DNA from 4 places in the Arthrobacter sp. 49Tsu3.1M3 genome. Region 2 is predicted to be linked to each of the others. Evidence: riboswitches for the same ligand, from Rfam matches in the RefSeq annotation. Region 2 holds a riboswitch; each other region holds the start of a gene.

Region 1 (3,200 bases), on a different contig from region 2:
TCCTCGAGTGCCCGGTATTCGCCCACGCTGCATGACCGGGCGGTGCTGGGCAGGATGGCGGTGGTCGAGTTCCAGCATTACGAACTCGTCCGGACCCGGCTCGAGCACATGGGCCTGGATACGGAGGCCGCCATGCTGCCGTTCCAGCCCTCTGTGGACCACTTCCACGAACGCACGCGCCCGTCGGACTGGTACGAAGCCCTCATGAAGGCCTACGTGATCGACACGGTCGCCGCGGACTTTTACGGCGTCGTCGGCCGGTACGTCGACGACGCGACCCGTGAGTTGATCGGGCAGGTCCGCTCCACCGGGGAGTCCACGGCCGTGCTGCAGGAGCGCCTCAAGGCGGCCCTGGCCGATGACCCCCGGCTGGCGTCGCGCCTGGCGTTGTGGGCCAGACGCCTGCTGGGGGAGGTCCTGAACCACGCCCAGCGTGTCAGCGCTGAGCACGCCTTCCTCGGCGGACTCTCGGGGCTGGACGACGCCGGCGCCCGGGCGCTGGTCAACGGCCTGGCGGCCGAACTCGCAGCGAACCACGCGCGCCGGATGACGGAGCTGGGTCTCACCGGATAGTTTCCGTGCCGGCCGGCATTACAGGCTACTGACCTGCTTAAGATGCTGCGGCGTCCAGCGCCGCCAGCAAGGCTGCGGCGGCGTGGGCGGGATCAGTGGCGTCGGTGATCGCCCGGACCACGACGATCCGCCGGGCACCGGCGTCGACTACCTGTTCCACGTTACTGAGGTCGATCCCGCCGATCGCGAACCACGGCAGCAGGCTTTCGTTGCCCTTGCCGGTTCCCTCCGCGTCCGCCCCGCCGATCGCCTGGGCGGCGTAGCGCACCAGATCGAGGCCGACGGCGGCGCGTCCCGGCTTGGTGGGCGTCGCCCACACGGGGCCCACACAGAAATAATCGAGCCCTCTGCGGCCGGGCGCGGCAGCGATGGCGGCGTCCACCTGCTCGGGGCTGTGGGTGGACAGGCCGATCACGGCATCCTTGCCGAGAAAGCCGCGGGCGGCGTCGAGCGAAATGTCCTTCTGGCCGACATGGAACACCGGAGCCCCGGACAGGGAGGCGATGTCCGCCCGGTCATTGACGGCCCACAGCCGCCCGTGGCGCTGCGCGGCGGTGTGCAGGACCTCCAGCAGTTCCAGCTCCTCGGAGGCCTCGAGCGACTTGTCGCGCAACTGGATGATGTCCACGCCGCCGGCGAAGGCGGCGTCCACGAAGTCTTCGAAGTCGCCGCGGTCCCTGCGGGCGTCGGTGCAGAGATAGAGGCGGGCGGTGGTGTGGAGAGGGTCCTGGCTCATGGGACCAGCCTAGTTCCTCTAAACTGGGCGCATACCGCGGGAGCCCGCAGCAGCCATGTCGCCGCTGCCCGGCTGAGAGGGCGTCAGAGCCGACCGCTTGACCTGATCCGGCTAGTACCGGCGTAGGGAAGGAATTCTTCATGGGCACACGAGCAGGCGGTGCGGCCGAACCCGCAAATGACGCCGCCGCCCGGGTTTGTGACACAGGGCCCGGTACCGCAGGGGGAACCACCGCGGGGGATACGAGTGCCGACGTGGCCGTGATCGGCGGAGGGGTGATCGGCCATGGCATCGCGTTCGAGGCCATCCGCTCGGGCCGGTCCGTGGTCCTGATCGATGATGCTCCCGGCAGCGGAGCCAGCTGGGCCGCGGCCGGCATGCTGGCCCCCGTGAGTGAACTGCACTACCAGGAGGAACAGCTCCTGGAACTGATGCTTGAGGCCTCCCGGTTGTGGCCAGGATTCGCTGCGGCTCTCGACGCCGGTGCCGCCGGCGCGGATTCCCCGGCGGGTACCGGCTACCTAACGACGCCGACCCTGGCGGTGGGGGCCGACGCGGCGGACCGGCGCGCGCTCGCGGACTTGAGGGAAGTCCAGCAGGGCTGCGGCCTGGCCGTGGAGCCGCTGACAGTGCGCGAGGCACGCACCCGGGAGCCCCTGCTGAGCCCCGGCATCTCGTGTGCCTTCGACATCCCGGCCGACCACCAGGTGGACCCGCGCCGGCTGATCACCCGGCTCGCCGGCGTGCTCGGTGCGGAAGGCGGCGTCTTCGTCCGGCGGCGCGCGGCAGGCCTGCTGTGGCAGGACGGACAGGTGGCGGGCGTGCGGTTGGCCGGCGGCGGTTCCGTGCGGGCTGCGGAGACCGTGGTCGCCAACGGGCTCGGCGCCGCCGCGCTCGAGGAGCTTCCGGCCGGGCTGGCGCTGCCACTGCGGCCCGTCTACGGCGACATCCTCCGGCTTCGCGTGCCTCCGCATCTGCAACCGCTGCTCACGGCCACCGTGCGGGGCATGGTGCGCGGCGTCCCGGTGTACATCGTCCCCCGCCAGGACGGCACCGTGGTGATCGGCGCCACCCAGCGGGAGGATGGACCGTCGGATCCGCACGCGGTTTCCGCCGGCGGAATTTACCAGCTGCTGCGGGATGCCCAGCAGCTGGTGCCTGCGGTCGCCGAGCTGGAGCTTTTGGAAGCCACGGCACGGGCGCGGCCCGGCACCCCGGACAATGCCCCGCTGCTGGGGCGGGTCGCACGAGCCGACGGCGCGGACGTCCCGGGACTCATCATCGCCACAGGATTCTTCCGGCACGGCGTCCTGCTGACCCCCGCCGCTGCCGCCGTGTGCCGGCAACTCATGGACTTCACGCCGGATCCACGCTGGGGCGGGTTCCGCCCCGACCGATTTCCACGCATCCCGGTTACGTCCGGGGACAGCCCCAAGAAGGAAGCAGCATGAACATCCGACTCAACGGAACGGAGCAGAGCGTCGCCGACGGCGCCTCCGTTTCCACACTCGTCAGCCAGCTCACGGGCCGGAGCATCGGCCCCGACGGCCGCGCCGCCGACGGGCGAAAGCTCGGTGTCGCCGTGGCCCGCAACGCCGAAGTGGTGCCGCGCAGCCAGTGGCACGCCACGGCGCTCGCCGATGGCGACGACGTCGAACTTGTCACGGCAGTCCAGGGAGGATGACCAGCACATGAACGAGACGACGTTTGCAGGAACACAGGCCGTCCCCATGACCGGTGCGGTGGCCGATCCATTCGTGGTCGACGGCGTTAGGCTCGGCTCCCGCCTCATCATGGGAACCGGTGGTGCGCCGAGCCTGGACGGGCTCGGGGCGGCGCTGGTGGCTTCCGGGACCGAGCTGACCACGGTGGCGATGCGCCGCTATTCGCC
Region 2 (3,200 bases):
CGGGCTGCGCGCCGGCTCCGCCTGCAGGCGCCGCCGTGGGAAGCCCCGCTGCAGATCGTGCCGGGCGTGCCGACCCTGGTGCTGACCGGCGGCTGGGAACCTCTCTATGAGGAAATCGCCGGCTACCTGCGCGAGACCGGGGCCCTGCACCGCACGGCGCCGGGAGGGCACCGGCCCCAGGATTCAGCCGAAGGGGACCGGGCCATCCGCTCCTACATTGCCGAGGTCAGCCGGCGCCAGCACGCCCGGGCCTCCTAGGAGGCTGCGGGTCCTCCCACCGAGGGCTGCGGCAGGTAGACCTTGCCGCCCGCGGCGAGGAACTCGCTGCTCTTCGCCCGCATTCCGGCCGCCATCTCGGCACGGGCGGCCTGCGAATCCGCTGAACCGTATTCGTCCCGGATGTCCTGGCTGATCCGCATGGAGCAGAACTTCGGACCGCACATCGAGCAGAAGTGGGCTGTCTTGGCCGGCTCCGCGGGAAGCGTCTCATCATGGAAGGCCTCGGCCGTGACCGGGTCCAGGGACAGCGCGAACTGGTCCCGCCAGCGGAACTCGAACCTTGCCTTGGACAGGGCATCGTCGCGTTCGTGGGCGCCGGGGTGGCCCTTGGCGAGGTCGGCGGCATGGGCCGCGATCTTGTAAGTGATCACGCCCGTCTTCACGTCGTCCTTGTTCGGCAGCCCGAGGTGTTCCTTGGGCGTGACGTAGCAGAGCATGGCGGTGCCGTAGCGGGCGATCTCGGTTGCGCCGATCGCCGAGGTGATGTGGTCATAGCCCGGCGCGATGTCCGTTACGAGCGGCCCGAGCGTGTAAAACGGGGCGCCCTTGCAGAGTTCCTGCTGGCGCTCCACGTTTTCCCGGACGAGGTGGAAGGGCACATGCCCGGGGCCCTCCACCATGACCTGCACGTCGAAGGCCCAGGCCCGCTGCGTCAGCTCGGCCAGGGTGTCCAGTTCGGCGAACTGTGCCGCGTCGTTGGCGTCCGCCGTCGCGCCCGGCCGCAGCCCGTCGCCCAGGGAGAACGCGACGTCGTAGCGTGCGAAGACCTCGCACAGCTCATCGAAGTGGGTGTACAGGAAGTTCTCCCGGTGGTGCGCCAGGCACCAGCCGGCCATGATGGAACCGCCGCGGGACACGATGCCGGTGACCCGGTTGGCCGTCAGGGGCACATACCGCAGCAGCACGCCGGCGTGGATGGTCATGTAGTCCACGCCCTGCTCGCACTGTTCGATCACGGTGTCCCGGAAGATCTCCCAGGTCAGGGCGTTCGCCTCGCCGTTGACCTTCTCCAGCGCCTGGTAGATCGGGACCGTTCCGATGGGGACGGGGGAGTTGCGGATGATCCACTCGCGCGTGGTGTGGATGTCGTCCCCGGTGGAGAGGTCCATGACGGTGTCCGCGCCCCACTGCGTGGCCCACTGGAGTTTGTCGACTTCCTCGGCGATGGAGCTGGTCACGGCGGAGTTGCCGATATTGGCGTTGATTTTCACCAGGAACGCCTTGCCGATGATCATCGGCTCGGATTCGGGGTGGTTGACGTTGTTGGGAATGATCGCGCGGCCCGCGGCCACCTCGCTGCGCACCAGCTCCACATCGCAGTTCTCGCGCAGCGCGACGAACCGCATTTCCTGGGTGATGACACCGTCGCGGGCGTAGCGCATCTGCGTGACGGTCCTGCCCTCAACGGCCCGGCGCGGCACCGGCCGGCCGCCCCGCCACTCGGCCGACGCCGCACCGCGGCGCACCGCCGATTTGCCGTCGTCGAGCAGCTCCCGTTCCCGGCCGGCGTAGGGTTCGGTGTCCGCCCTGGCCTCAATCCAGGGGGTGCGGAACGGCTCCAGCCCGCGGACCGGATCGCTGCCCGGCCCGGCCGTGCGGTACACCCGGAACGGCGGGTTCCGGACACCGCCCGGGGAGGGTTCCAGGGCGATCTCGGTCACCGGCACGCGGATCCCGTGGTCCGGGTCCGTGCTGAAGGCCAGCGAGTGGGACTTCAGGGACTGTGTGGGGGCCGGAGGCTGGCTGGGGTCAGACACATGCTGGGCAGACCCAGCGGGTGCTGACTGATCGTGGGCAGGGCTGTGCTGTGTCACTTGGGTGTTCACGGAAATACTCACTTCCTTCGCCGGCATTACCCGGACAGGTTCAACGGTCGCAGGCTGCGTCAGCCCGATCTCAGCCCCTGCAGGGGCACCCGTGTGGTCGTAGACGAAGCTACCACGCACCTCCGGCCGGCGGTCGAGTGTGACGCGCACGGCGGACCGCGGTGACGAACTCGGCGGCCAGGCCCATCTGGAGCAACTCTCCGTGCAGCCGGACTTTGCCAGGCGGGGGATCGGACGGTCGCTGGTGGAGGCGGCCCTCGATGCGGCCCGAGGCCGCGGCTATTCATGGATGACGCTTTGCACTTTCGCAGGCGTCCCGTTCAACGCGCCGTTGTACGCGGGCTGCGGGTTCGAGGAAATCGCCCGGCCGGGGCCGGCGGTGGCAGCCCTGCGGATCCACGAAGCTCAGCTGGGGCTGGATGATCTGGGCCCGCGGATTGCCATGCGGATTAGGCTTTAGGCCATGACCAGCATTATCGAGTTCAGCGGGCCCATCCTCACGGCGGCGGACCAGGTCCGACACGGGTTGTGGTCGGTGGAAGGCCGGTTGACCTTTCGCCGGCCCGCGGCCGCGCCGGAGCTCGTGCTGGACGGCTGGGTCATGCCCGGCCTCGTGGACGCACACTGCCACATCGGCCTCGGCCCGGGCGGGGACGTTTCCGAGGACACCGCGGAATCCCAGGCCCTGGCGGACCGCAACGCCGGGACGCTGCTGATCCGCGATGCCGGCGCCGTCCACGACACCCGCTGGCTCCAGCAACGCGCGGACCTTCCCCGGATCATCCGCGCGGGCAGGCACCTCGCGAGGACCCGGCGCTACCTGCCGGGCCTCGCCGTCGAGGTCGAGCCGGAGGATCTCGTCGAGGCTGCGCGGAAGCAGGCCCGCGCGGGCGACGGCTGGGTCAAGCTCGTGGGGGACTGGATCGACCGTGACGCCGGCGATCTTGCCGCCAGCTTTCCCGCCCGGACGGTCAAGGACGCTGTCCGGGCCGCCCACGATGAGGGGGCCCGCGTCACCGCACACTGCTTCGCCGAAGACACCCTTGATGACATGCTCGACGCCGGGATCGACTGCATTGAACACGCCACCGGGCT
Region 3 (3,200 bases), on a different contig from region 2:
GCCGGCCCGGCCGGCACATCGGCGGGCGCGGCCGCGGCCTTCGACTGCCGCGGCATGCGCCGCGGCTAATCGGCTCCGGTCAGACGATGTCCTGGGTCTTGGCGAAGCGGGTGATCGCGCGCTGGGTGCCGCGGTTGGCGAGCACCTGGATGATGGCGCTGACCGATGCGGAGATCAGGGCGAACGTCAGGGCCGAGCGCAGGGTGGTGGGAACGTCGTCCTCCTGGCCCTTGGGGGGCTTGTTGCCCGTGGACTTTTCCCACATGGTGTCCACCAGCTTGGTGCCGGCAAAGCCTGCCAGGAGGCTGACGCCGGTGCCGAGCAGCTTGATGAGGATGTTCATTCTTCGGTCTCCTTGGGACGGGAACGGTTTTCCCCTAGCCTAGCGTTCCGGGGTGAGGACCATCCGCAGGGCCTCGACCACGAGTTCGTGATCCGCCTTCTGGGGCAGGCCGGAGACGGTGACGACGGCGACGGCGCCCGTGCCGCGCACGTAAATGGGGAACGCCCCGCCGTGGGCGGCGAACTCCGACTGATCCCACCAGGCGTTGTCCTCGATCCTTCCGCCGGCAGCGCGGGCCCGGAGGCCCACCAGCAGGGACGGGACCTCATAGCGCATGGCTGTGCGCTTCTTGGCGTTGATCCAGCGCTCATTGTCCGGTGTGGCGCCGTCCAGCGCGGCGTGGAAGAGCACCTGCTCGCCTTTGGTGATGTCGACGGCGATGGGCAGCGAGCGTTGCCTGCCCAGCTCGACAAGGAGGAGCCCGAGGTCCAGGGCGTCATCCTTGCTGAACGACGCGAACTGGAGCGCCTCCATCTCGGCCAGCACGCGGCCGATGAGCGCCGCCAGGGAACCCTGAGGCTGCGGCTCACTCGAGTCGGGATCGTATTCCCCGGAGGGATCTTGGGTGACCGGTGTGTGCGACAAAATATTCCAGCTTTCCGGTGGGTGACGAGGCCGCCCGCTGGCGGGTCCGGGGGTCCGGCACGACGACTCTACCAAGAGGGTTTTCCCGGCCGCCGGGACCGCCGCCGTCCGGTCCACGATTGTGACGGCACAGCACTGAAAACCCGGCCGTCCGGGTGTAAACTAAGCCAGCCCACAAGGGCGAAAATAATCACGACAGGGGAGCGCCGCCGTCGGGCATCGCCGGAACAATCCGGGGAAACCTTTGGTGGGCGCTGAGAGTGCGGACAGCCGCAGACCCTCGAACCTGATCCGGTTAGTACCGGCGCAAGGGAGTCGAGTTCTCAGGGTGCGCGGAGGGCGGCGGAAGCCGAGACCGGCCGGAGCACCCTCCCCTCCTGTTCCTCAGGAGGACGACATGACAGATATTTCAGCACAGCATGGTTCGGCCAGCCGTTCAGCCGCCCGGCGCAATTACAGCTGGCGCGTGGTGGACATTGTGGTGGCCGCGTTGATCGCCGTTGCCGGCGGCGTCATCTTCTGGGCCTGGTCCCAGGGCGCGAACCTGATCTCGACTCCGGTCAACGCGGTCTACCCGCCGTTGAGCGGACTCTACGCCGGGGGCTGGATGATCCCGGCGGTGCTGGGCATGCTCATCATCCGCAAGCCGGGCGCCGCGCTCTTCTGCGAAACCGTCGCTGCCACCGGCGAGCTGATCATGGGTTCGCAGTACGGCACCACGGTGCTGATCTCCGGCATCCTGCAGGGCCTCGGCGCCGAACTTGTCTTCGCGGCGTTCCTCTACAAGAAGTTCAACCTGCCCGTGTCCTTGCTGGCCGGCGTTGGCGCGGGCCTCTTCTGCGGCCTGAACGATTCCTTCCTGCCGTGGGGCTGGAACATCGCCTACGAAGCCGGCGACAAGCTCGCCTACATCGTCTTCACCACGATCTCCGGCGCAGTGATTGCCGGCGGACTGGCCTGGCTCGCCACCCGCGGCCTGGCGAAGACCGGAGTGCTGGGCTCCTTTGCCTCGCGCAAGGCCGCCACGGAGCCCGTCTTCTCCTGAGCCCCGTCGCTGAATCCTGCAGAGAACGATGAGATCTTCACCGGGCGTCCGTCCGGCCGCCGTCACGGCCCGCGGCTGGGGCTGGCGGCACGCCGGACGGACCCGGCCCGCGGTCAGCGGCCTTGACCTGGACATCCGGCCGGGGGAGCGCGTGCTCCTGCTGGGGCCCTCCGGCGCCGGCAAGTCGACGCTGCTCCACGCCCTGGCCGGCGTGCTGGGCGACGGCGGGGCCGGCGACCCCGGCGACCCCGGCGACGCCGGCAACGCCGAAGATGCAGACGAGACCGGCAGCCTGCTGATCGACGGTGCCGCGCCCCGGGCGCAGCGCGGCCGCGCCGGGCTGGTGCAGCAGGACCCGGAAACGCAGGTGGTGCTCTCCCGCCTCGGCGACGACGTCGCCTTCGGGGCGGAGAACCTCGCAGTCCCGGCGGCGGAGATCTGGCCGCGCGTGCGCGAGGCCCTCGACGACGTCGGGCTGGGACAGCTGCCGCTGGACCACCCGACGGCGGCCCTCTCCGGCGGACAAAAGCAACGGCTGGCGCTCGCCGGGATCCTCGCCATGCGGCCAGGGCTGCTGCTGCTCGACGAGCCGACCGCCAACCTCGACCCCGCGGGCGTCCTGGAGGTCCGCGACGCCGTGGAACGCTGCCTGGACAAGACGGGCGCCACGCTGGTGGTCGTGGAGCACCGGGTGGGAGTTTGGAAAGACCTGGTGGACAGGATCGTGGTGCTGCAGCCAGGGTCCGCCACGGACTCGGCGGTCTTGATCGACGGACCGCCGGACCGGGTCCTGGCCGAGGCGCGGGACATGCTCATCGGTGCGGGCGTCTGGGTGCCGGGCTACGTCCCCGCGACGCGGATGCGGACACCGGCGCGGGGCGAGGGACAGATTTTGCTCACGGCCGACGCGCTCGCCGTGTCCCGCGAGCGGCCGCGGCGGGCCGGGATGCGCGACGGCTTCCGCACCATCGCGCCGCGTCCGGTCCAGTCCGGGGTCTCGGTCCGGGTCCGCGCCGGCGAGGCGCTGACCATCACCGGACAGAACGGCACGGGGAAGTCCACCCTGGCGCTGACACTGGCCGGTCTCCTGCGGCCCGTCGCGGGAACGGTCTCGGCCACGGAGGCGCTGAGCAGTCCCGCCACTGGTCGCTCCGCTGATCGGTTAGGCAGGGGCGCCGGACCCGATCCCTACCGGTGGAAGGCCCAGCAGCTGATCGCCAGGATCGG
Region 4 (3,200 bases), on a different contig from region 2:
ACGGACATCTTCGCGGCCTGGCGCATCGACGAGCAGATCCACAAGGCCCTGGACCGGAAGGTCTTCCTGCCCTCGGGTGGTTCGCTCGTGATCGACCGCACCGAAGCCATGACCGTGGTGGACGTCAACACCGGCAAATTCACCGGCTCCGGCGGCAACCTCGAGGAAACCGTCACCAAGAACAACCTGGAAGCGGCCGAAGAAGTCGTCCGGCAGCTGCGCCTGCGCGATATTGGCGGCATCATCGTGATCGACTTCATCGACATGGTGCTCGAATCCAACCGCGACCTCGTGCTGCGCCGCATGGTGGAGTGCCTGGGCCGGGACCGGACCAAGCACCAGGTGGCCGAGGTGACCTCGCTGGGCCTCGTACAGATGACCCGCAAGCGGATGGGCACCGGGCTGCTGGAAGTCTTCGGCGAACAGTGCGAAACGTGTGCGGGCCGCGGCATCGTCACCCACGACGAGCCGGTGGAGCACCGCCGCGCCAACACGGTCGCCGCGGAGCACTATGTGCCGCGCACCGAGGCGCAGCCTGCTGCCCGCCCGGAACGCAAGAGCCGTCGCCGCGGCAGGGGAGGCCAGGGCGTGGAGACCGCGCCGGCCGCACCCGCACCCGTCCACGCCGAACCCACTGAGGCCGAACGCCACGCCAAGGCCGAGGCCACCCGTGCCGCGCTGGCCAACATCGCAGCCGCGGCGCACGCCGCGCACCTGCACGACGGGGAGGCAGCCGCAGCCAGCGACGCCGGGGCCCGCCAGGCCGCCGTCGACGCCGTCACGCAGCTCGCGGCCGCCGACGAGGCAGCCGGCCGCCCCGCAACGGTGCTGACGTTTGGCGGCGAGCAGGTGGCGCTGCCCTTCGTCGAGCACGCGGAGGACGCGCCGTCACCGGCCCTGACCCTGGACCTGCTGACCGAGGCCTTCGCCAACCTGGGCGAAGCCGAAGCCGGCAAGCAGGCCGAGGATCAGGCCGCCGGCCAGGCGGCGCCTGTTGCCGCCCCGGAGGCGACGGCGCCCGAGGCGCCGTCGGCCGTCCGCGCGGCCGAGGCGCCGGCGTCACGCACGGCTGACACCACGCGCGGCCGCCGCGGGCGCCGCAACCGGAGTGCCAGCCGCGCCCAGGGCGCTGCCAACGAAACCTCCGTGGAGCACCGCGAGGCAACCCGGCCGGCCGCGGCCGGATCGGTCCACGAGGCCAAGGCTCCCGCTGCGGCCAAGCCCGCGTCCATCCCGGCCGGCAACGAGCCGATCATCCTCGGGGTCGGCGTGCCGGCGTCGGAGCTGTAGTCCTCCGCGACTGACCACGTCCCCGACCAGTCGCTATTTCGACTGGTCGGGCTGCGGGTCCGGGTCCGGGCAGACGTAACATACGTCCGCCCAGGCCCGGGCCCGCCCGTGCGTTAACGGGTCCGCATGGTGGCAGCGGCTAGGCTGGAACACTGACACGGGGTGCCGGGCATCGGGCCGGCTGAGATCCAGACCCGTTGAACCTGTCCGGTTAGCACCGGCGAAGGGATGTCTGCCTTGTCCGCGAGATCGAATCCGTCCGAGTTCCTGCCCAGCGAGTTTCTGCACAGCGAGTCTCTGCCGGCGCCGCCGCGCATTCCCCGCGTGCTGGCCATCGCCGGCTCCGATCCCTCCGGCGGGGCCGGAATCCAGGCCGACCTGAAGAGCATCGCGGCCAACGGCGGCTACGGCATGGCCGCCATCACCGCCCTGACAGCGCAGAACACCCAGGGCGTGCGCGCCGTCCACGTTCCCCCGGCGGCGTTCCTCACAGCGCAGCTGGACGCCATCAGCGACGACATCGGCATCGACGCCGTCAAGATCGGCATGCTCGGTGACGCCGCCGTGATCGACGCCGTCCGCAGCTGGCTGGAAAAGGTGCGCCCCGCCGTCGTGGTCCTGGACCCGGTGATGGTCGCCACCAGCGGTGACCGTCTGCTGCAGGAATCCGCCGAGGCCGCCCTGCAGGCCCTCCTGCCGCTGGCGGACCTCATCACGCCCAACCTCGCCGAACTCGCCATCCTGCTCAAGGAACCCGTCGCGGCCGACTGGTCCGAGGCCCTGGCGCAAGGCAAGCGGCTGGCCGCCCTGACCGGCACGACCGTCCTGGTTAAGGGCGGACACCTCCAGGGCGGCGAGCCCGGGGACGGGCAGGCCCACGACGCCGACGGCAACGGCCCCGCCAACGACACCAACGACGCCGGCGCCGGCTGCCCGGATGCGCTGGTCAACACCGGCGGCCTGCTCGGCCAGGAAACGGTGGTGGTGCCGGGGGAGCGGATCGCGACGCGCAACAGTCACGGCACCGGCTGCTCCCTGTCCTCGGCCATGGCCACCGTGCAGGCCCGGGTGGGGAACTGGGAAGCGGCGCTGCGGGAAGTCAAGCCGTGGCTGCTGGGCGCGCTCCGCGAAGCCTCGGCCCTGGACGTCGGCACCGGCAACGGCCCGGTCCACCACTTCCACCACCTCCACGGCGGGCAGGGCCTCAAAGGCGGCCAGCGCCGCCCGGCCGGGCACGGTCCGGCGGCGGGGGAGTTCGCCGCAGCCCTGCGCGCAGGAGCCACGGGCGATCTTGAGGCGATTTACGCCCTGGACTTCGTCCGCGGACTCGCTGACGGCACCTTGCCCGAGCACGAGTTCGCGTACTACCTCGCCCAGGACGCCATCTACCTCAACGGCTACTCCCGGGTCCTGGCCCGGGCCGCGGCGATTGCCCCCACCGAGGCCGAGCAGCTGTTCTGGGCCCGTTCGGCGCAGACCTGCCTGGAAGTCGAATCCGAGCTGCACCGTTCCTGGCTCAGCACCCGCCCCACGGCCTCCACCCTGGGCCCGGTCACGAAAGCGTACGTGGACCACCTGCTGGCCGCCTCGGTCTCCGGTAGCTATGGCGTCCTGGTGGCGGCGGCGCTGCCCTGCTTCTGGCTCTACGCCGAGGTCGGTTCCACGCTGCACCGGGAGTTCCTGGCCGGCGGCGCCCCCGGGGAGCACCCCTACGCCAGCTGGCTGCGGACCTACGCCGACGAGGCCTTCGCCGCCGCGACCCGGCAGGCCATCGCGTACACGGACACGGCGGCCAGGCGGGCATCGGAGAGCGAGCGGGAGGCAATGGCCCTGGCTTTCCGGCAGTCATCGCGCTACGAAGTGGACTTCTTCGACGCGCCGCGGCTGTACGCCTGACACGAGCCGGTCCG

Evidence for each region. Region 2 has a riboswitch for thiamine pyrophosphate ahead of thiC (phosphomethylpyrimidine synthase ThiC). Riboswitches for the same ligand answer to the same signal wherever they lie in the genome.
Region 1: linked by a shared signal. The riboswitch ahead of thiO (glycine oxidase ThiO) and the one ahead of thiC (phosphomethylpyrimidine synthase ThiC) in region 2 are both predicted to bind thiamine pyrophosphate.
Region 3: linked by a shared signal. The riboswitch ahead of B5X90_RS05360 (ECF transporter S component) and the one ahead of thiC (phosphomethylpyrimidine synthase ThiC) in region 2 are both predicted to bind thiamine pyrophosphate.
Region 4: linked by a shared signal. The riboswitch ahead of B5X90_RS18730 (bifunctional hydroxymethylpyrimidine kinase/phosphomethylpyrimidine kinase) and the one ahead of thiC (phosphomethylpyrimidine synthase ThiC) in region 2 are both predicted to bind thiamine pyrophosphate.

Annotation. Positions count from the first base shown of each region.
Region 1 is NZ_FUZD01000002.1:396,748-399,947, forward strand. It holds gene B5X90_RS04775 (ferritin-like fold-containing protein) at 1-573, shown strand, start outside; gene thiE (thiamine phosphate synthase) at 611-1,309, opposite strand; TPP riboswitch at 1,336-1,456, shown strand; gene thiO (glycine oxidase ThiO) at 1,450-2,760, shown strand; gene thiS (sulfur carrier protein ThiS) at 2,757-2,993, shown strand; gene B5X90_RS04795 (thiazole synthase) at 3,001-3,200, shown strand, end outside.
Region 2 is NZ_FUZD01000010.1:1,935-5,134, reverse strand. It holds gene B5X90_RS12245 (alpha/beta fold hydrolase) at 1-258, shown strand, start outside; gene thiC (phosphomethylpyrimidine synthase ThiC) at 255-2,105, opposite strand; TPP riboswitch at 2,101-2,208, opposite strand; gene B5X90_RS12235 (GNAT family N-acetyltransferase) at 2,245-2,565, shown strand; gene B5X90_RS12230 (amidohydrolase family protein) at 2,569-3,200, shown strand, end outside.
Region 3 is NZ_FUZD01000003.1:58,117-61,316, forward strand. It holds gene B5X90_RS05350 (DUF4235 domain-containing protein) at 80-343, opposite strand; gene B5X90_RS05355 (heme-degrading domain-containing protein) at 383-928, opposite strand; TPP riboswitch at 1,116-1,259, shown strand; gene B5X90_RS05360 (ECF transporter S component) at 1,326-1,973, shown strand; gene B5X90_RS05365 (ABC transporter ATP-binding protein) at 2,002-3,200, shown strand, end outside.
Region 4 is NZ_FUZD01000025.1:5,723-8,922, forward strand. It holds gene B5X90_RS18725 (Rne/Rng family ribonuclease) at 1-1,290, shown strand, start outside; TPP riboswitch at 1,439-1,536, shown strand; gene B5X90_RS18730 (bifunctional hydroxymethylpyrimidine kinase/phosphomethylpyrimidine kinase) at 1,519-3,186, shown strand.